4 regions of the Dorea sp. YH-dor226 genome follow, and region 1 is predicted to be linked to each of the others. Evidence: predicted binding sites of a transcription regulator. Region 1 holds the regulator's gene; each other region holds the start of a gene.
The links. Region 1 encodes HrcA, which represses chaperone genes, less so after heat shock. Its sites were predicted from a motif close to TGTTAGCACTCNNNNNNNNNGAGTGCTAACA; they were not measured.
Positions count from the first base shown of each region.

Region 2: htpG (molecular chaperone HtpG) is a predicted target of HrcA. The motif match lies at 883-913, and genes of this name have one in related genera.
Region 3: clpB (ATP-dependent chaperone ClpB) is a predicted target of HrcA. The motif match lies at 1,200-1,230, and genes of this name have one in related genera.
Region 4: ABE547_RS07000 (co-chaperone GroES) is a predicted target of HrcA. The motif match lies at 2,446-2,476, and genes of this name have one in related genera.

Region 1 covers NZ_JBDOHS010000005.1:147,052-152,633, reverse strand. The annotation lists gene ABE547_RS06415 (replication-associated recombination protein A) at 1-442, shown strand, start outside; gene ABE547_RS06410 (hypothetical protein) at 573-866, shown strand; gene hrcA (heat-inducible transcriptional repressor HrcA) at 1,569-2,612, shown strand; gene grpE (nucleotide exchange factor GrpE) at 2,629-3,330, shown strand; gene dnaK (molecular chaperone DnaK) at 3,393-5,270, shown strand; gene dnaJ (molecular chaperone DnaJ) at 5,397-5,582, shown strand, end outside.
Region 2 covers NZ_JBDOHS010000002.1:197,134-202,715, forward strand. The annotation lists gene htpG (molecular chaperone HtpG) at 1-785, opposite strand, end outside; gene ABE547_RS02780 (FtsX-like permease family protein) at 957-4,259, opposite strand; gene ABE547_RS02785 (ABC transporter ATP-binding protein) at 4,269-4,973, opposite strand; gene ABE547_RS02790 (amidophosphoribosyltransferase) at 5,208-5,582, opposite strand, start outside.
Region 3 covers NZ_JBDOHS010000002.1:171,660-177,241, reverse strand. The annotation lists gene ABE547_RS02680 (Hsp20/alpha crystallin family protein) at 1-42, shown strand, start outside; gene ABE547_RS02675 (J domain-containing protein) at 158-1,177, shown strand; gene clpB (ATP-dependent chaperone ClpB) at 1,289-3,883, shown strand; gene ABE547_RS02665 (DNA polymerase IV) at 3,874-5,082, shown strand; gene ABE547_RS02660 (YitT family protein) at 5,213-5,582, shown strand, end outside.
Region 4 covers NZ_JBDOHS010000006.1:80,970-86,551, reverse strand. The annotation lists gene topA (type I DNA topoisomerase) at 1-1,155, shown strand, start outside; gene codY (GTP-sensing pleiotropic transcriptional regulator CodY) at 1,219-2,001, shown strand; gene ABE547_RS07005 (hypothetical protein) at 2,087-2,392, shown strand; gene ABE547_RS07000 (co-chaperone GroES) at 2,506-2,793, shown strand; gene groL (chaperonin GroEL) at 2,848-4,473, shown strand; gene ABE547_RS06990 (DUF6106 family protein) at 4,576-5,067, shown strand; gene guaB (IMP dehydrogenase) at 5,176-5,582, shown strand, end outside.

The DNA of each region.
Region 1 (5,582 bases):
TATTGCAAGGAGGATCATGATCTGTGCTTCGGAAGATGTGGGAAATGCAGATCCGATGGCACTTACGGTAGCGGTATCTGCGGCACAGGCGGTTGAACGGATCGGTATGCCGGAAGCACAGATCATTCTGTCACAGGCTGTACTGTACGTAGCGACAGCTCCGAAGAGCAACTCTGCTACAAATGCAATCTTTGACGCGATGGAAAGTGTGAAGCAGAAGAGAACCACGGTTCCGTCACATCTCCAGGATGCACATTATAAAGGATCTAAGAATCTGGGACACGGAGTCGGTTACAGGTATGCGCATGATTATCCGGATCATTATGTGAAGCAGCAGTATCTTCCTGACGAGATACAGGGTGAAACCTTTTATAAGCCGAGTGAGAACGGGCATGAGAAGGAGATCCGGGAGTGGATGGAATACCTGAAGAGACAGTCATAGATTTCAAGTGAGAAAAGACAGAACGGTTCTTGTGTTTTCCTATTATAAAGCGTATAATCGTTACAGAGCAATCAAGGGGAATGCGGAACTGATTAAATGTGAAGCAGGAACAATTTAAGGAGGAAACAAAATGAAGATTTATGACACAGTAAAAAAAGAAGAAGTAGAAGTAGCAGGAACAGATGGTCTGATTCAGATCATGAAGAATGGTCGTCAGGTGGATCTGTATCTGAAGGAAAAGAAAACCGATGAAGACGGATATCTTACATGGGATGTAGAGCACTGGTCAACCGTAGATAACAAGAGATTCATCCGCTGCTATTCATTAGAGGGAAGAGTACTGAGCGAATCTACTGGACATAATATCTATGATCTCAGAAACGATTTTAAACCGGAAGAGGCTGAAAAGATCGAACTCAGCTAAGAGAAGCAAGCTATGCATAAGGGATTGTCGCAGGACAATCTCTTATTTTTTTGTGCACCTGTCGGCGAACGTTTCTGATACATTTGTTTTCATTATATGTACTTGTCATGGGAGTTCATGATGGCAATGGCAGAGAGATATACCTATACCATCATAGTGGTATACCTATACCATCATAGATGTGATATTCGACGTCCTGATGGTATGTTTTTGCGTCCTTTTCAATCAAGAAATTGATATTGGATATTTTGATGGTAATTTTTTAAAGCTTTTTCATGCATATACTAGAAATTAGATTTCTTGATGGATTTTCCCAGAATTATTTGCATGTACAGATATGAAATTAGATTTCTTGATGGATTTTCCCAGAATTATTTACATGTACAGATTTGAAATGAGATTTCTTGATGGATTTCCCTAAAATTATTAGCATGTAGAGATTGGTTATATGCATGTATAGATTGATTTTGGAAATTTGAGATGGTATTTGAAATCGACTAGAAATGGGATGGAAAGGAGTATAGCCTGTATCACTGACAATTCCTTATTTTCTGCTCCCATTTTAGGTATAAAATTGTTTTGTAAAAAAAGTATAAACAGTGTTGACAAACGTAAAATGGAGTGCTATCTTAATATTCGAAAGATGTTAGCACTCAAAATTACAGAGTGCTAACAGAGGAAAACCGAAAGGAGGAGGAACAGATGATATTGACAGATGGGCTCAGCGACCGGAAGCTGAAGATTCTTCATGCGATCATTCAGAATTATCTGGAGACAGGAGAACCGGTTGGATCGAGAACGATTTCCAAATATACGGATCTGAATCTCAGTTCTGCTACCATTCGTAATGAGATGGCGGATCTGGAAGAGATGGGATATATCATCCAGCCTCATACGTCAGCAGGACGTATCCCTTCGGACAAAGGCTACAGACTCTATGTAGATATGCTGATGGAAGAAAAAGAGCATGAGTTGAATGAGATGCAGGAGCAGATGCTGGAAAAGGCAGACAAGATGGAACAGCTTCTGAAGCAGGCGGCAAAGGTGCTTGCCAACAGCACCAATTATGCAACGATGGTTTCCACACCAAGAAACAGTGCCAACCGGATCAAGTTCATTCAGCTGTCCATGGTCGATGATGAGCAGATCATCGCAGTTATTGTTCTTGGCGGTAACGTGATCAAGAATAAGATCATCGATATCGAGGAACCAATCAGCAACGAGAATCTGTTAAAACTGAATATGCTTTTGAACACAACATTAAATGGCATGTCCATCGAAGAGATCAATCTGGGACTGATTGCAAGGCTGAAGGAACAGGCCGGTATACACAGTCAGGTGATCGGCAATGTACTGGATGCAGTTGCAGATGCAATTCAGATTGATGAAGAGATGCAGATCTATACCAGCGGAGCAACGAACATCTTCAAATATCCGGAACTGAGTGACAAGCAGAGCGCACAGGAGATCATCAGTGCATTTGAGGAAAAGCAGCAGCTGACTGAGCTGGTGACCCGGACATTGTCGCAGGATGAGAATACCGGAATTCAGGTATACATCGGAGATGAGACGCCGGTACAGAATATGAAAGACTGCAGCGTAGTTACCGCGACCTATGAATTGGGAGACGGAATGAAGGGAACGATAGGTATTATCGGACCGAAGCGAATGGATTATGAGCATGTGTTAAAGTCTATGAAGCGTCTGCAAAATGAACTGGATCAGATGTTTCATAAGAATGAATAGAAAGGTGGAATAACCCTTGGAAAATAATCAGGAAAAAAGCCAGGAAGAGATGGTAAAGGAAGCTGTGGAGGAAGCAAAGAAAGCAGCAGGCCAGCAGGAAGAAGCGAAAGAGGAAGCAGAGACGGAAGAGAATGAAGTCGAAGCGGAAGCTGACAGCGAAGAAGAGGCGGCAGGCGAGGAAGAGACCACAGAAGAAGAAGCAGAAGACAAAGAAGAAGATTCTGAAGAAGCAACAGAAACCGGGAAATCCGGCAAAAAGCTGTTTGGTAAAAAGAAAAAAGATAAAAAGGACGAGAAGATAGAAGAGCTGACAGACAGGCTTGCTCGTTCGATGGCAGAGTTTGATAACTTCCGCAAACGTACGGAGAAGGAAAAGTCTCAGATGTACGAAGTAGGTGCGAAAGATATCATAGAAAAGATTCTTCCGGTGATTGACAATTTCGAAAGAGGATTGGGAGCAGTCAAAGAAGAAGAAAAAGAAGATCCATTTGTCCAGGGAATGGAAAAGATCTACAAACAACTGATTACCACTCTGGAAGGAATCGAGGTGAAACCTATCGAAGCGGTAGGACAGCCGTTTGACCCGAATTTCCATAATGCGGTCATGCATGTGGAGGATGAGAACCTGGGCGAGAACATCGTCGCTGAAGAGTTCCAGAAGGGATATATGTACCGTGACTCTGTAGTGAGACACAGTATGGTAAAAGTAGCAAATTAACAAAAGCAGCTTGGTAAGAATAAGCAGATGGCAAAATAAATGAAATCAGGAGGATATTTATCATGGGAAAAATTATTGGTATTGACTTAGGAACGACAAACAGTTGTGTAGCAGTTATGGAAGGTGGACAGCCGACCGTGATTGCCAATACAGAAGGCGCAAGAACAACTCCATCCGTTGTAGCATTTACAAAGACAGGAGAACGTCTCGTAGGTGAACCTGCAAAACGTCAGGCAGTTACAAATGCAGAGAGAACAATCTCTTCTATCAAGAGAGAGATGGGTTCTGATTACAGAGTAACAATTGATGACAAGAAATATTCTCCACAGGAGATTTCTGCAATGATCCTTCAGAAACTGAAAGCAGATGCAGAAGGATATCTGGGAGAAAAAGTAACAGAGGCTGTTATCACAGTTCCGGCTTACTTTAACGATGCTCAGCGTCAGGCAACAAAGGATGCAGGTAAGATTGCAGGTCTTGATGTAAAACGTATCATCAACGAGCCTACAGCTGCAGCTCTTGCTTATGGTCTTGACAATGAGAAAGAGCAGAAGATCATGGTATATGACTTAGGTGGAGGTACATTTGACGTATCTGTCATTGAGATCGGTGACGGTGTTATCGAAGTATTGTCTACCGCAGGTAACAACAGACTTGGTGGAGATGATTTTGACCAGAAGATTACAGACTACATGATCGCTGAATTCAAGAAACAGGAAGGTGTAGACTTATCTACAGATAAGATGGCACTTCAGAGATTAAAAGAAGCAGCAGAGAAGGCTAAGAAAGAGCTGTCTTCTGCAACAACAACCAACATCAACCTGCCGTTCATCACAGCTACAGCAGAAGGTCCGAAGCACTTTGATATGAACCTCACAAGAGCAAAATTCGATGAACTGACACATGATCTTGTAATGAAGACATCTGAGCCGGTGCAGAGAGCACTGTCTGATGCAGGTATCTCAGCTTCCGAACTTGGCCAGGTACTTCTGGTTGGTGGTTCCACACGTATTCCGGCTGTACAGGAAGAAGTAAAACGTCTGACTGGTAAAGAGCCAAGCAAATCTCTGAACCCGGATGAGTGTGTTGCACTTGGTGCATCCGTTCAGGGTGGTAAGCTTGCCGGCGATACAGGCGCAGGCGATATCCTTCTTCTGGATGTTACTCCGCTGTCACTGTCTATCGAGACAATGGGTGGTGTTGCAACAAGACTGATCGAGAGAAATACAACAATCCCGACAAAGAAGAGCCAGATCTTCTCTACAGCAGCTGACAATCAGACAGCCGTAGATATCAATGTTGTACAGGGTGAGAGACAGTTCGCAAGAGATAACAAGTCTCTGGGACAGTTCCGACTGGACGGAATCGCACCGGCTCCACGTGGAATCCCACAGATCGAAGTTACATTTGATATCGATGCAAATGGTATCGTAAATGTATCTGCAAAAGATCTCGGAACCGGAAAAGAGCAGCATATCACGATCACTGCAGGATCCAACATGTCTGATGAAGAGATCGATAAGGCTGTAAAAGAGGCTGCAGCATTTGAGGCTCAGGATAAGAAACGTAAAGAAGGAATCGATGCAAAGAACGAAGCAGATGCTATGGTATTCCAGACAGAAAAGGCTCTGCAGGAAGTAGGAGATAAGCTTGACGGCGCTGATAAGGCTGCTGTAGAAGCTGATTGCAAAGCATTAAAAGAATTACTTGAAAAAGTAAATATGGATAATATGTCAGATTCTGAGATCGCTGAGATTAAGGCTGGAAAAGAAAAACTGACAGAGAGCGCACAGAAACTGTTTACCAAGATGTATGAGCAGGCTGGCGCAGCATATCAGGCTGGACCGGATGCGGGTGCAGGAGCTAATGCAGGAGCAGGCCCGGCACCGGAAGGATTCCAGGGCGATGATGTTGTAGACGGAGATTTTAAAGAGGTCTAAAACACTAAGATGAGTCGGATTTCAGATTAGTGTGGAGGATGTTCCGCGGGACCATGGGGAGGTTGCCGATCCTGGTCGCGCGGAACTTCCTTGTATAAGGCTTTCTTTTGAAAGAGAGGAACAACGATGGCAGAAGCAAAAAGAGATTACTATGAAGTGCTTGGAGTCAGCAGGGATGCTGATGAAGCGACATTAAAAAAAGCATACCGGCAGGTGGCAAAAAAGTACCATCCGGATATGAATCCGGGCGATGCGGAGGCAGAAAAAAAGTTTAAAGAGGCTTCTGAAGCTTATGCAATCTTAAGTGACCCG
Region 2 (5,582 bases), on a different contig from region 1:
ACCTTCTCTTTGGCAGGCTCAACTTCTACCATTTCCTTCTCGCCGTTTTCATTTTCTTTTTCTTCCATCTTTGCTTCTTCATGAATATGCTCAACGACCACATCATCTTCTTTCAGCTCTGCTTCATCAATCGTCTCATACTCAGGCTCTGCATTCGCTTTGCTAAGGAAGATCTCTACCGGCATGAAAGAACAGTATTTATCAATTACTTCTCTCATCCGATACTCATTTGCAAATTCCAGGCTGTCCTCGTTCAGGTACAATGTCATAGTGGAGCCTACCGTGTCCTTATCGCCATCTTCCATCTCATATTCGGTACCGCCATTGCTTACCCAGTGTACCGGCGTTGCGCCTTCTTTATAAGAAAGAGTATCGATGTGAACTTCATCCGCAACCATGAACGCGGAATAGAATCCCAGACCAAAATGACCGATCATATCATCTTCTGTTGTCTTGTCTTTATATTTTTCAAGAAACTGTGTCGCACCTGAAAAAGCAATCTGTGTAATATACTCTTCTACTTCATCTGCTGTCATACCAAGTCCGTTATCCGTAAATTTCAACGTCTTTTCTTCCGGATTCACTTCAATCCGGATGGCTGGCTTATAACCATCCGGAAGCTGAAATTCTCCCATCATATCCAGCTTCTTTAACTTCGTGATCGCATCACATCCGTTCGATACCATCTCACGGGCGAAAATATCGTGATCAGAATACACCCATTTCTTTATGATCGGAAATATGTTCTCACTGCTGATTGACAAACTACCTTTTTTTGCTTCCATTTTTACCACTCCTGTTTATTATATTTTTTATTTACATTAAAGTCTTCGTTTTGTTCAAAAGATATGATAATACCGAAAAAAATAAAAGTCAATAGGAAATTAGCACTCTTTCAAAAAGAGTGCTAACAATTCTGTGAAATTTATAAACTTTTTATTAAATCGCATTTCCTTTTATTCGATACTTTTTAGTGATTCCACCATATCGATTTTCTTGATTTTAAAATACATAATTCCGTTTACGATCATGGAAAATGCTATCGTAAACAACAGACTGTATATGTAACTCGGGAAATTAATATTCCTTCCAAACATTGCCGCATCCACTTCCACAGTCTGAATGATGAACAGATGCAGGACCCTGCCCAGTCCTACACCGACCAGCGCACCGATCAGTGTCAGCAGGATATTTTCACGATACACATAACCTGCAACTTCCGGATTATAAAAGCCAAGCACCCGTAAGGTTGCCAGTTCTCTCTTTCTTTCTGCAATATTGATCGTATTCAGATTATAGAGTACAACAAATGCCAGCATTCCGGCAGATATAATCAGTACTACGATTACCAGATTCAGACTTCCGAGCATATCATCCAGCTGTTTTTCAATGTCATGCATATAGCCGACACTTAAGACTTCCTCCTGTGCAAGTATATCCTGTCCTGCATCTTCCAGGTCTTCCTTGGAGTAAGAGTCGTCTACTGCAAAGAATACGCTGTTATACTCCGGTTTCTCCCCGTACACTTTCTCGTAATACTTCGGAGTCATGTACATGTAATGTCCCATGTAGTTCTCGCAGATATGATCGATCCTTACCTCCTTATTTCCATTCTCTTTATCCCTGATACAAATGGTATCGCCCACTTTGGCATCCAGAAGTTTTGCCGTTTTTTCACTGATAATCACTCCGTCGTCTGACAGATGATACACCTCTTTTGTTTTTCGATCCCGAAAATGAACATAATCATCTGCATTCTCAGAAGAACTTAAGATACACTGATAAGTATCTCTTTCTTTCTTCCCATTGGCAAGCGTGATTTTCTTCATATCCGCTTCCATGAACCGGGCCAGATCATCATCTTCTTCGAGGTACTGTATCAGATGTTCTCTGTCTTCCTCCGTCAGGTCTTCCTGCAGGTAGATACTTCCATCGTACACCTGAATTTCTGCATACTGGAGATCTGCAATCTCATATACCGAATCACGCAGTCCAAATCCAACCAGCATCAGTGCCATACATCCACTGATTCCAAAAATCGTCATAAAGAACCGTTTTTTATAACGCATCAGATTACGAACCGTCGACTTCCATGTAAAGTTCAGATGTTTCCAGACAAATGAAATATGCTCAAGGAAAACGCGTTTTCCTTTTTTGGGCGCCGGCGGACGCATCAGTACGGCCGGCTGAGCCCCCAGCTCCCGATAACACGCCAGAAGTGTTGCGATTGTTGTGCATGCGATTGCCGCTACCGATGCCATTGCTGCATATGTCCAGTCATACGGCACCAGAATCTTCGGAATATGCCGGTATAGAATCCCATATGCATATATGATAATATATGGCAGAATCTTTTCACCCACCAATACGCCAAAGACACTTCCACCAACCGTTGCAAGAAGTGCGTATCCCAGATATTTCGCAGCAATCGTAAATTTACCATATCCAAGAGCCTTCATTGTTCCGATAGAGATTCTCTGCTCTTCCACCATACGGGTCATACTGGTCAGGCTGATCAGCGCTGCCACCAGGAAGAAGATGACCGGAAATACTCTTCCTATCGCTCCGATTCGTTCTGCATTTTCTCCAAGTCCGTTATACTCTGTCAAGGTACTTCTGTCATATACATACCATTTCGGAGATTCAATTTTGGCAATTTCTTCTTCTGCATCTGCAATCTCGGCTTCTCCGTCTGCAATCTCAGCTTCCGCTTCTGCCTTTCCCTCTTCATATTCTGTTCTGGCATCTGCAAGCTTCGCTTCATTCTTCGCAATCTCAGCTTCTCCGTCTGCCAGTTCCTTTTCGCTGTCCTGTATTTCCTTCCATCCGGACTGAATCTGAGCCTGCCCGTCTTGCAGCTTCTGATCAGCCTGCATAAGCTCTGCTTCACTCGCATCCAACTGCGCCTTTGTACTATCAAGCATCTTCTGTGTCTCCAGAAGCTGCTGTTTTGCTGCCTCCAGATTCGCCGTCTGCTCCTGATAGATCTGCTCCTGTGCATCCAGAGCTGCTTTCATCTGTTCTGCCTGCATCAGCAGTTCCTGATTGTCCTCTTTCCATTTTTCGTATTCCGGTGTTCCCTCCTGCGGACTTTCAGGAATCATGGCAAGAAGCTGCTCATATTCTATCCAAGAAGCATCCAGACTCTGACGCATCAGCTCAAGTCCCACTTCACCTTCTTTGATCTGTGCCTCCGCCTGTGCCTTTCCCGCTTCAAACTGTGCCAGTCCTGATTCGTATGCCATACGTCCTTCTGCAAGCTGCTGCACTCCGGACTGATACAGCGCTTTTGCCGCATCCAGTTCCTGTTGTTTTTCTGCCAGAGTAGATTTTGCATCTGCAATCTGTTGCCTGCCGTCACTGATCTTCTGCTTTGCATCATCCAGCTGCTTCTTAGCATCTGCAAGTTCCTGCGCTGCATCATTTAACTCTTTTTCAGCTTCCTGCTTTCCATCTTCCAGTTCTTTTCTGGCATCTGCAAGCTTTTCATTTGCCTCATCCACAATCTCCTGCCTGCGTACAGATGCTCTTTCATCCGTAATGGCTTCTATATGATCCATTACCTCTTCCACGCAGTCTTCATATTCGTCCGAAAAAGCAAGCAGCTTTTCCGCTCCTTCCACCCGGACGTATACTTCTGTATACACATCCAGATCAAAGGTGCTCTCCGGAACGATAAGAAACGCATCTATATTACCGGTACCGATCGTTGTACTTCCTCGTCCGTAAGATATGTAGCAGGGGCTGTTTCCTCTTCCGACCACCTTAAGTTTTTCTGTTTTTAAAGTATCTGACACCGGATCATCTGTCCCGCTCTCCAGTGTGATCACATCTCCGATCTGATAATCCGATTCATCATCCGCCAGACATTCTCCCACTTTCTCAGGGAGTCTTCCTTCACTGACCGTGACTTCATTCATCTGTTCCTGTAAAGACATGACATGCAGTACCGTCTGCTCATCTTCTACATTGTACAGAAAATCCGCACTGTAGGCCCCCTCGGCATCTGCAACTCCTTCTACCTCTTCTATTGCCTTTACGTCATCCTCTGTTACCCCATAAGTACTGAGTGCTTTGATATCCATCAGGCTGTCGCCGTCAAAATACGCATCTCCGGTAATCCTCATGGATGGTTCTGCCGCCCGGATTCCGGAAAAAAATGCCACTCCCAGCGCAACAATAAAAAGAATGGACAGAAAGCGCCCCGGACTTCTCCTGATCTCCATATAAAAATCTTTACGCGTTACTTTTTTCTTCATCTTTCGTTCCTACCATTCTATTGTCTCAACAGATACCGGATGTTCATTTCGGATAATCCTGGATACTTTTCCATTTTTAATCTTGATCACTCTATCTGCCATCGGTGCAATTGCCGAATTATGTGTGATCAGAATGACCGTCATTCCTTTTTCTCTGCAGGTATCCTGCAAAAGCTTTAAGATTGATTTTCCGGTATTATAATCCAGCGCTCCTGTCGGCTCATCACAGAGAAGAAGTTTCGGATTTTTCGCAAGTGCTCTTGCAATCGATACTCTCTGCTGCTCTCCGCCTGACAGCTGTGCCGGAAAATTGTCCAGTCGATCTCCCAGTCCAACCTCTTCCATGACCTGTGCAGCATCCATCGGATTTTTACAGATCTGAAGCGCCAGTTCTACATTCTCCAGCGCGGTCAGATTGGGAATCAGATTATAGAACTGGAACACAAAACCAATATCATCTCTCCGATAGGCCGTTAACTGCTTCTGCGAATACCCGGCAATATCTTCTCCGTCTACGATCACTTTTCCTTCTGATGCGGTATCCATGCCGCCCAGAATATTCAGCACCGTAGTCTTACCGGCACCACTTGGCCCTACTACCACAGCAAACTCTCCCTTTTGAATCTCAAAATCAATACCTGCCGCAGCCATAATCTCAACTTCGCCCATCCGATATATCTTTTTCACACCCTCCAGGGTAACAAATCCACTCATATTTGCTCCTTTCGTATATACATCCCGCCATTATTTCTTTATATTATAACACGTATAACAGACGAATAAGGAAACTTAATAATTAAATTATTCTAAAGTTCCGCCTGCGCTATCCCTTCTGTTTCAAGTATCGTAAACTGTGGAAAGGAATCTGGCCCGAATCTATAAGAGCCCGGGAGACAGACAGCATTCTGTCCATCTCCCGGGCTCTTATAGATTCGTGGTCTGATTTTATCATTCTTTGCCGTTGAAGCAATATGTACATACTTTACAAGGTTCAATGCCGATAGAAGCAAGCAGATCATCCAGTCTGTGGTATCGCAGCGTCGTGAAATTCTGCTGTTTGCGGATATCCTCTATCATCTGCGCATATTTACAGCTGCACGGATTTGCATATTCCTCAAGCACTTCCTTTGATACATCGTCTCCTTCGCGTTTTCTGATCATCTGTCTGGCGATCAGCTCCATCTCTGACTTGGAACGTGAAAAGTTCAGGTACTTACATCCATACATGATCGGTGGGCATGCAGGACGAACATGTACTTCCTTGGCTCCGCTCTGATACAGGAATTCTGTCGTCTCGCGAAGCTGTGTTCCACGTACGATAGA
Region 3 (5,582 bases), on a different contig from region 1:
AAAAAAGTGGAAGAAAATAAATATATCTCTATTGAGGGATAAGATTCCGGAGAAAAGAAGTACCCCGCAGGCGCGTTCTTGCGGGGTGTTTTCCACTTCCGGTCAATATAGAATAAAATGAGAATAACGGGAACAGGAAAAGAAAGGAGGGAAAGGAATGGCACGGAAACGAGACTATTATGAAGTTTTAGGTGTAAGCAGAGATGCGGATGAGGCTGCAGTTAAAAAAGCTTACCGAAAGATTGCAAAAAAGTATCATCCGGATACCAATACTGACAATGAGCAGGCTGCTGAAAAATTCAAAGAAGCAACCGAGGCATATACGATACTGACAGACCCGGAAAAGAGAAAGCTGTATGACAGGTATGGCCATGCGGCGTTTGATGCCGGTGCCGGAGGTGCGGGAACCTACGGAGACGCGGGAGCGTACGGATATGGAGAAAATGGAAGGTCAGGTGCATATCGATATACCGGGCCGGACGGAATGTATCATGAATATCACTTTGAAGGCGGAGATATGGATGACATCCTGAAAAATTTCTTTGGAAAAGATTTTTCGGGAGGCGGATTTGGAAACAATGATTATGGAAACGGCGGATTCTATAGACAGGGATTCAGACAGAACGGATCGGATCTGAAGGCGGAGATATCAGTAAGCTTTGATGAAGCGGTGTTCGGCTGCGAAAAGGTAGTGAACCTGTCAGGAGAAAACTTCCGGACCGGAACAGGAAAAGCATTAAAAGTGCATATTCCTGCAGGGATTGATACCGGAAAGAGTATTCGACTGCGCGGAAAAGGAATGCCGGGAACCGGCGGCGGAAAACCGGGAGATCTGCTGCTTAAGGTAACGGTAGGAAGCCGGCCGGGATATGAACGAAAGGGGCAGGATGTCTATACAACGATAAATATACCGTTTTCCATGGCAGTGCTTGGCGGTGAGACACTTGTGCCGACGTTGTACGGAAATGTGATGTGCAAGATACAGCCGGGAACACAGTCGGGAACAAGGATACGATTGAAGGGGAAAGGAATTGTGTCCATGAAGAATCCGAATGAACGGGGAGATCAGTATGTAACGGTGCAGATACAGGTGCCGAAGAACCTGAGTGAAGAGGCGAAGAGAAAGCTTCGGGAGTTTGAAAAAGAATGTGGCGGTTCTGCAAAGGGGGTAGCATAATTTTTCTTATTCATTTTCAGAAAATTAGCACTCACCACTTGACAGTGCTAACAAAACGATGTATTGTTATATCGTAAATAGAACACAATGATATCAAAGGAGGTTGTCTATATGAATATAAATAAATTTACGCAAAAATCATTACAGGCTGTTCAGGACTGTGAGCGCATTGCAATGGACTATGGCAACCAGGAGATTGCACAGGAGCACCTGCTTTATGCGTTGCTGACTCAGGATGACAGTCTGATCGCGAAACTGATGGAAAAAATGGGACTCGACAAGAATATCGTGATCAATCGTGTGGAGGAAGCGATTCGGAAGCGCCCGAAGGTCCAGGGAGGTCAGCAGTATGTTGGTCAGGATCTGAATAATGCTCTGGTACATGCGGAAGATGAGGCAAAACAGATGGGGGATGAATATGTTTCGGTAGAACATCTCTTCCTCTCCATCTTGAAATACGCGAGCAGAGAGATGAAAACGATATTCCGGGAAATGGGAATCAGCCGCGAGGGATTCCTGCAGGCATTATCCACGGTTCGTGGCAATCAGCGGGTCACCAGTGATAATCCGGAAGCGACCTATGATACCCTGAATAAATACGGAATTGATCTGGTAGAACGTGCCAGAGACCAGAAGCTGGATCCGGTGATCGGCCGTGATTCAGAGATTCGTAATATCATACGGATACTTTCCCGTAAGACAAAGAATAATCCGGTTCTGATCGGAGAGCCCGGCGTCGGAAAAACCGCGGTTGTGGAAGGTCTGGCTCAGCGTATCGTGCGCGGAGATGTGCCGGAAGGACTGAAGGAAAAGACGATCTTTTCCCTGGATATGGGCGCCCTGGTAGCAGGTGCGAAGTATAGGGGTGAATTTGAAGAGCGTCTGAAAGCAGTTCTGGAAGAAGTGAAAAACAGCGCTGGAAGAATTATCCTGTTTATTGATGAACTGCATACGATTGTTGGTGCGGGAAAGACGGACGGTGCCATGGATGCAGGAAATATGCTCAAGCCAATGCTGGCAAGAGGAGAGCTTCACTGTATCGGGGCGACTACACTGGACGAATACCGAAAATATATTGAAAAAGATGCAGCACTGGAGCGTCGGTTCCAGCCGGTTCAGGTAGATGAGCCGACGGTGGAAGATTCCATTTCTATTCTGCGTGGTCTGAAAGAGCGGTATGAGGTGTTCCATGGGGTGAAGATTACCGATGGGGCACTGGTAGCAGCCGCGACATTGTCAGATCGATATATCTCAGACCGTTTCCTTCCGGATAAAGCGATCGACCTGGTAGATGAGGCATGTGCACTGGTTAAGACGGAGCTTGATTCCATGCCGGCAGAGATGGATGAGCTGCAGCGCAAGATCATGCAGCTTGAGATTGAAGAGGCGGCACTGAAGAAGGAGGACGACCGTCTGAGCAAAGAAAGGCTGGAACATCTGCAGCAGGAGCTGGCAGAACTCCGAGAAGAATTTGCCGGAAAGAAAGCACAGTGGGACAATGAAAAAGTCGGAATTGAACGTGTTCAGAAGCTGCGTGAAGAGATAGAACAGGTGAACAAAGAGATTGAAAAAGCACAGCATTCCTATGATCTGGAAAAGGCGGCAGAGCTGCAGTACGGAAGACTTCCGCAACTGCAGAAACAGCTGGAGGCAGAAGAGGATAAGGTAAAGGATGAAGATCTGTCACTGGTACATGAAAGTGTAACGGATGATGAGATCGGGCGGATCGTATCCCGCTGGACGGGAATTCCGGTTGCAAAGCTGAATGAAAGCGAGCGGAGCAAGACACTTCATCTGGCAGAAGAGCTTCATAAGCGGGTCATTGGGCAGGATGAAGGTGTCGAGCTGGTAACGGAAGCGATCATTCGATCCAAAGCCGGTATCAAAGATCCGACAAAGCCGATCGGTTCCTTCCTCTTCCTCGGACCAACCGGTGTGGGTAAGACAGAGCTTGCAAAAGCACTGGCAGCAAGCCTTTTTGACGATGAAAACAATATGGTGCGTATCGATATGAGTGAGTACATGGAGAAGTATTCCGTGTCCCGGCTGATCGGAGCGCCTCCGGGATATGTCGGATATGATGAAGGTGGACAGCTGACGGAAGCAGTCAGAAGAAAACCGTATTCTGTTGTATTATTTGATGAGATTGAAAAAGCACATCCGGATGTATTCAACGTATTGCTTCAGGTACTGGATGACGGGCGAATCACCGATTCGCAGGGCCGGACGGTAGATTTTAAGAATACGATCCTGATCATGACTTCCAATATCGGCTCTTCTTATCTGCTTGATGGAATTGATGACTGCGGCAATATCAGTGAAGCAAGTCAGAAGGCGGTCATGGAAGATCTTCGGGCACACTTCCGACCGGAATTCCTGAACCGTCTGGATGAGACGATTATGTTCAAACCATTGACGAAAGACAATATTTATGACATTATTGACTTATTAATAGCAGATGTCAATAAACGTCTTGCCGATAAGGAGATCTCGGTATTCCTGACAGACGCCGCAAAGAATTATGTGGTGGAAGGCGGTTATGATCCGACCTACGGAGCAAGGCCTCTGAAACGTTACCTGCAGAAGCATGTAGAGACACTGGCCGCAAAGCTGATGCTTCAGGGAGATGTAGGAGCAGAAGATATGATCGTAATAGACGTGGAAGACGGAAAGCTTGTAGCAAGGAGTCAGAGCGTGTGTCAATAATATTTCATATCGATGTTAATTCCGCTTATCTTAGCTGGACGGCAGTAGAACAATTGAAACACGGAGCCGAAGTGGACATCCGTACCATACCTGCGATTATCGGCGGGGACCAGAAGTCCCGCCATGGTGTGGTGCTGGCGAAGTCCATTCCGGCGAAAAAATACGGCATTCACACGGGGGAACCTGTTGTGAATGCTTTTCGTAAGTGTCCGAATCTTCGGATGGAGCCGCCGGATCATAAGCTGTACCATCAATACAGTGAGAAGCTGATGGATTTCCTTCGAAGCTATACAGACCGGATCGAACAGGTAAGCGTGGATGAGTGCTATATGGATTTTACCGGGATTGCTGGACGGTTTCATTCGCCTGTGGAAGGCGCACTGGAGATCAAGAATGAAGTGTATCGGAGATTTGGATTTACGGTAAATATCGGTATATCCTGTAATAAGCTTCTGGCGAAGATGGCATCTGATTTTGAAAAGCCGAATAAAGTACATACATTATTTCCGGAAGAAATTCCGGAAAAGATGTGGCCGCTTCCGATTGGGGAGCTCTATATGGCAGGCCGCTCCAGTGTAGAGACGCTGCAGAAGCTGGAGATTCTTACAATCGGGGATCTGGCCCATACGGATCCTGTGATACTGGAACTGCATCTGAAGAGCCATGGCAGAAAACTGTGGGAATTCGCCAATGGGATCGATCATTCGATGGTAGAGACGGAAAAGGCGGAGGCAAAAGGAATCGGTAATTCTACGACACTGCCAAAAGATGTGGTTACGGAAGAGGAAGCAAAAGCCGTATTGAAAGAACTGGCAGCCAGTGTGGGAGGCAGACTGAGAAAAGCAGGGCAGAAGGCGGGAATGTTAAGCGTTGAGATCAAGTATCATACATTTGACAGTGTTTCGCATCAAAAACAGATTGAACGTCCAACCAATCAGGATGCAGATATCTATGAAATATCAGTGGTACTTTTCCGGGAGTTGTGGAATCGGGAACCGATCCGACTTTTGGGGATCCGCAGTTCCAAACTTTCAGAAGAAGGAGAACCGGAACAGCTGAGTCTGTTTGACATGGAATTTGAGCCGGAAGAAAAACGAAAGAAAAAGCGGCAGTTGAATGCGGCACTGGAAAAGATCCGGGGAAAATACGGCACAGACATTGTGACGAAGGGCCCTGGAAAATCACCCCTTGACAAGTAAATTAATTGTAGCTATACTTAATCACATAAGAGCAGTTGCGGATTATATTATATATAGTTTGCGGCTGTTTTTTTGTGCATTGGGGAAAAAAGAGATTTGATAATCAGTCGGGTAAAGGAGTGGAATTGGTATGAAGACAATGAATTGGAAAGAGGTAATGATTGACATACTTGTAGATATTGGGGCAAGTATCCTGATTGCGGTAGGTGTATATAATTTTGCATTGCATGCGAACTTTCCGGTTGCAGGTTTTTCGGGGATCGCGATAATTTTGTATCACTTGTTTGGACTTCCGGTCGGTGCGGGAACAATTCTGTTGAATGTTCCGGTGTCGATCTTCTGCTATAAATTCCTGGGGAAACAGTTTTTCCTGAAGTCTGTAAAATCGATGATCATATCATCTTTCTTTATGGATTATGTAGCGCCTCTGTTTCCGGTCTATGAGGGAAGCCGGTTTCTGGCTGCACTCTGTATGGGGATACTGGCGGGCGCAGGCTACG
Region 4 (5,582 bases), on a different contig from region 1:
GAAGCAGATGCAAATGTCCGCAGTTATATCGGTGATTGTTTTGGTAATGAATATGTAGCGGCAGGGGAAGCCAGAAACGGTAATGAGAAAAAGACTGTGCAGGATGCACATGAAGCGATTCGTCCAACGGATGTTACCCGTACTCCGGCTGCAATGAAAGATTCTCTGACCAGAGATCAGTTCCGTCTGTATCAGCTGATCTGGAAACGCTTTGTGGCAAGCAGAATGCAGCCTGCACGATATGAGACTACTTCTGTGAAGATCGCTGCGGGAGAATATCGCTTTGCAGTGACTGCATCCAAGATTGCTTTCGAAGGCTTCCGTGCCGTATATACAGAAGCGGAAGAAGAAAAAGAACAGAATAATGTTCTGTTAAAAGGGCTGGATATGGATTCTGTTTTAACAAAAGAAAGCTTTGACATGAAACAGCATTTTACGCAGCCGCCGGCTCATTATACAGAAGCTGCGCTGGTCAAGACACTGGAAGAGCTTGGCATCGGACGTCCAAGTACTTATGCGCCGACAATTTCGACGATCATTGCACGAAGATATGTTGCGAAAGAAAATAAGAACCTGTATCTGACAGAAATAGGGGAAGTTGTCAACAATATCATGAAACAGTCATTCCCAAGTATCGTTGATGTCAACTTTACGGCGAATATGGAAAGTCTTCTGGATGGTGTGGCAGAAGGTAAAGTAAAATGGAAGACGATCATTGAGAATTTCTATCCTGATCTTGAGGAAGCGGTTGAAAAAGCAGAAAAAGAACAGGAACAGGTAAAGATTGAAGACGAAGTTACGGATGTGGTTTGTGATCAGTGTGGAAGAAATATGGTGATCAAGTATGGACCGCACGGACGATTTCTTGCATGTCCCGGATTTCCGGAATGTCGCAATACGAAACCTTATCTGGAAAAGGTCGGCGTTGCCTGCCCGATCTGTGGAAAAGATGTTGTGATCCGTAAAACGAAGAAGGGCAGAAAGTATTATGGATGTGAGGATAATCCGGAGTGTGAATTCATGTCCTGGCAGAAACCATCCGTGAAAAAATGTCCGCGTTGTGGAAAGTATATGGTAGAGAAGGGAAACAAGCTTCTTTGCAGTGACGAAAAATGTGGATACGTGGAAAATAAAGAAATTAAGAATTATAATTAGGAAAATTCATTGAATGTTAGGGAATTGTATGATAATATACATTCATAGGATGGAGGAATGTAAATGGGCGTACAATTGTTAGATAAAACCAGAAAAATCAACAAATTACTGCATAATAATAATTCGAGTAAAGTAGTATTTAATGATATCTGCGAAGTACTCACTGAGATTCTCGATTCAAACGTGCTAGTAATCAGCAAGAAGGGAAAGGTGCTTGGGGGAAGTAAATGTAAAGATGTTCCTTATATTACAGAGCTGATTGAGAAAGAAGTCGGAAAGCATATTGATGAAATGTTGAACGAACGTCTTCTCAGCATCTTATCCACAAAAGAAAATGTAAACCTGCAGACACTGGGATTTTCAGAAGAGGCGGTAAAAGGATGTCAGGCAATCATTACTCCTATTGATATTGCCGGCGAAAGACTTGGAACACTGTTCATTTATAAGATGAACACCATGTATGAAATTGATGACATTATTCTCAGTGAATACGGTACCACAGTTGTAGGGCTGGAAATGTTAAGATCCGTAAATGAAGAAAGTGCGGAAGAGACCAGAAAAGAGCATATTGTTCAGTCAGCAATCAGCACGCTGTCTTATTCAGAGCTGGAGGCAATCATTCATATCTTTGATGAATTGAACGGTACAGAAGGAATTCTTGTAGCAAGCAAGATTGCAGACAGAGTTGGAATTACGAGATCTGTGATTGTGAATGCTCTCCGTAAATTTGAAAGTGCAGGGGTAATTGAATCCCGCTCTTCCGGAATGAAGGGAACTTATATCAAGGTTGTGAACGATTATGTTTTCACAGAGTTGGAGCGTATCAAAGCAGAACGCATGAAATAAGCCTAAATATAAAGGGCTGTTGCAAAATTATCTGTTTGCAGCAGTCCTTTTTGTGCATTAGAACGAAGGAGGGCCGGAAAAAATTATGTATGAGAATTGTCATGCAACTTTGAAGATACACAGAATGATATTAAAGGACAGTTTTTTTGATCGCTGTCATTATTCATGTAAGGTGATTACGTATCGTCCGGAGGAAGAATGTATATACTTATTATCGGAAGGGACAGAGCTTACGGCTTTTTCCCTTGATGGACTGTATGAATGTCGGATAGAAGATGAAAACTGCATGAATATCTGTAAAGGAATGATCAGGGAAAGATACTGGAACAAACAGGGGAAGGTTATCAAATTCCAGATCCAGAATGGATTTTATAAAAAAGTTCTAAACTAAATATAAATTGTGTTGACAAAAGGAAAAGAGAGTGCTATTTTATATCTAGAATCTTTCAGCACTCTCTTTTGTTGAGTGCTAACAATATAGAAATCAATAAGGAGGCTTACATTATGAGATTAGTACCATTAGGTGACAGAGTTGTTTTAAAACAGTTAGTAGCAGAAGAGACTACAAAGTCAGGAATTGTGATCCCTGGACAGTCAAAGGAAAAACCGCAGCAGGCAGAAGTTGTGGCAGTTGGACCTGGCGGAACAGTAGATGGAAAGGAAGTTACAATGAATGTAACTGTTGGACAGCAGGTTATCTACTCTAAATATTCCGGTACAACAGTAGAACTTGATGATGAGGAATATATTGTTGTAAAGCAGGATGATATTCTTGCAATCGTAGAGAAGTAAGTAAAATCACAGACATAGAACAGATATCATATAATTTTTAGGAGGAATGCAATTATGGCAAAGGAAATCAAATACGGCGCTGAAGCCAGAAGAGCTTTGGAAGCAGGCGTAAATCAGCTTGCTAATACAGTTAGAGTAACACTTGGACCAAAAGGACGCAATGTTGTTCTTGATAAGTCATTCGGTGCTCCGCTGATCACAAATGATGGTGTGACTATTGCAAAAGAAATTGAGCTTGAGGATGCATTTGAAAACATGGGTGCACAGCTGATCAAAGAAGTTGCTTCCAAGACCAATGATGTGGCTGGAGATGGAACAACAACAGCTACCGTACTTGCACAGGCTATGGTACATGAAGGAATGAAGAATCTGGAAGCAGGCGCTAATCCGATCATCCTTCGAAAAGGTATGAAAAAAGCGACAGATGTTGCAGTTGAGGCAATTGCAAAGATGTCCAGTAAAGTAAAAGATAAAGATCAGATCGCAAAGGTTGCATCTATTTCTGCAGGTGATGAGGCTGTTGGTCAGATGGTAGCTGATGCAATGGAAAAAGTATCTAATGACGGAGTTATTACAATTGAAGAATCCAAGACCATGAAGACAGAGCTTGATCTGGTAGAAGGTATGCAGTTTGATCGCGGATATATTTCTGCATATATGGCAACTGATATGGATAAAATGGAAGCAAATCTGGATGATCCGTATATTCTGGTTACAGACAAAAAGATTTCTAATATTCAGGACCTTCTTCCGGTACTGGAACAGATCGTACAGAGCGGTGCAAGACTTCTGATCATCGCTGAGGATATTGAAGGAGAGGCACTTACAACTCTGATCGTTAACAAGCTTCGCGGAACTTTCAATATAGTAGCTGTTAAAGCACCGGGATATGGAGACAGAAGAAAAGAAATGCTTCGTGATATCGCAATCCTGACAGGCGGAGAAGTAATCTCTGATGAACTGGGAATGGATCTGAAGGAAGTTACTCTGGCTCAGCTTGGACGTGCAAAATCTGTAAAGGTTCAGAAAGAAAATACGGTTATCGTTGATGGTATGGGCGATAAAGCTGCAATTGCTGATCGTGTTGCACAGATCAAGGGACAGATTGAAGAGACCACATCTGATTTTGACAGAGAAAAATTACAGGAAAGACTTGCAAAACTGGCAGGCGGCGTAGCTGTTATCCGTGTTGGTGCTGCTACTGAAACTGAGATGAAAGAAGCAAAACTCCGTATGGAAGACGCTCTGAATGCGACCAGAGCAGCCGTAGAAGAAGGTATTATTTCCGGTGGTGGATCCGCTTATATTCACGCTGCAAAAGAAGTTGCAAAGGTTGCGGATACTCTGGAAGGTGACGAGAAGACAGGTGCAAAGGTTGTATTAAAGGCACTGGAATCTCCACTGTTCCACATTGCAGCAAATGCAGGACTTGAAGGTGCTGTGATTATTAATAAAGTAAGAGAATCTGAAGTGGGAACAGGATTCAATGCTCTGACAGAAGAGTATGTTGACATGGTTGAGACGGGTATTCTTGATCCTGCAAAGGTTACAAGAAGTGCACTTCAGAATGCAACAAGTGTAGCATCTACATTGCTGACAACAGAGTCTGTTGTGGCAGATATCAAAGTAGATACACCGGCTATGCCGGCAGGCGGCAACCCGGGAATGGGAATGATGTAACAGATTATAAACTTTTTGAAAACTCCTCTTATGAGGAGTTTTCTTTTTGTCATGATATGTGGTACAATAGCAATAAGTATAATAAGCTTGGAGGAAAAAACCATGGATGACTTTTACACAGAACAATTGATTAAAAAACAGACAGGCATGAAAGATCTTGTGATCAGAGCGCTTCTTGTCGCGCTTACGATCGTATCCGTGTTTGCCATATTCATGTTCTCATTTGGACTTCTTGTTACAGTAATCTTAATCATTGTTGATGTTATCATGTTCCGCAGCATGAATGTGGAATATGAGTATTTATTTGTAAATGGAGATCTTGATATTGATAAGATCATGAATAAGTCGAAAAGAAAGAAACTTCTTTCCGTAAGTTTAGATCAGCTGGAGCTTCTTGCACCGGTAGGCGCAGTGGAATTGATGCAATATAAAAAAGCAAAAACCTATGATTATACATCAGGAGCAGGAAATGCAGATCAGTATGCGCTGATCGTATCAAACGGAGGGGAGATCAAACAGATTATATTTGAACCCAATGATACAATTATTGAAGGATTTTTTATGAAAGCCCCCAGAAAGGTGATTCGCAAATAGATTGTACAAAAATAAAAAAAGAGTCGAAATCTGTTGACAACAGTCAGTAAAATTCGTTATTATAGCATTTAAATATTAAATGTGTTTAGAGAAAGAGAGGGTGTAATCATGGGAAAAATAATTGGAGAGGGAATTACATTTGATGATGTACTTTTAGTGCCGCAGTATTCAGAAGTGATTCCAAACCAAGTAGATTTATCAACTAATTTAACAAAAAAGATCAGGTTAAATATTCCGATGATGAGTGCGGGAATGGATACCGTTACAGAGCATCGCATGGCAATTGCAATGGCTCGTCAGGGTGGAATTGGTATTATTCATAAAAACATGTCTATTCAGGAGCAGGCAGAAGAGGTAGATAAAGTAAAACGATCTGAGAATGGTGTTATTACAGATCCATTTTATTTATCTCCTGAGAATACACTGGAAGATGCGAATAATCTGATGGCAAAGTTCAGAATTTCAGGTGTTCCTATTACAGAAGGAAGAAAGTTAGTTGGTATTATCACAAACCG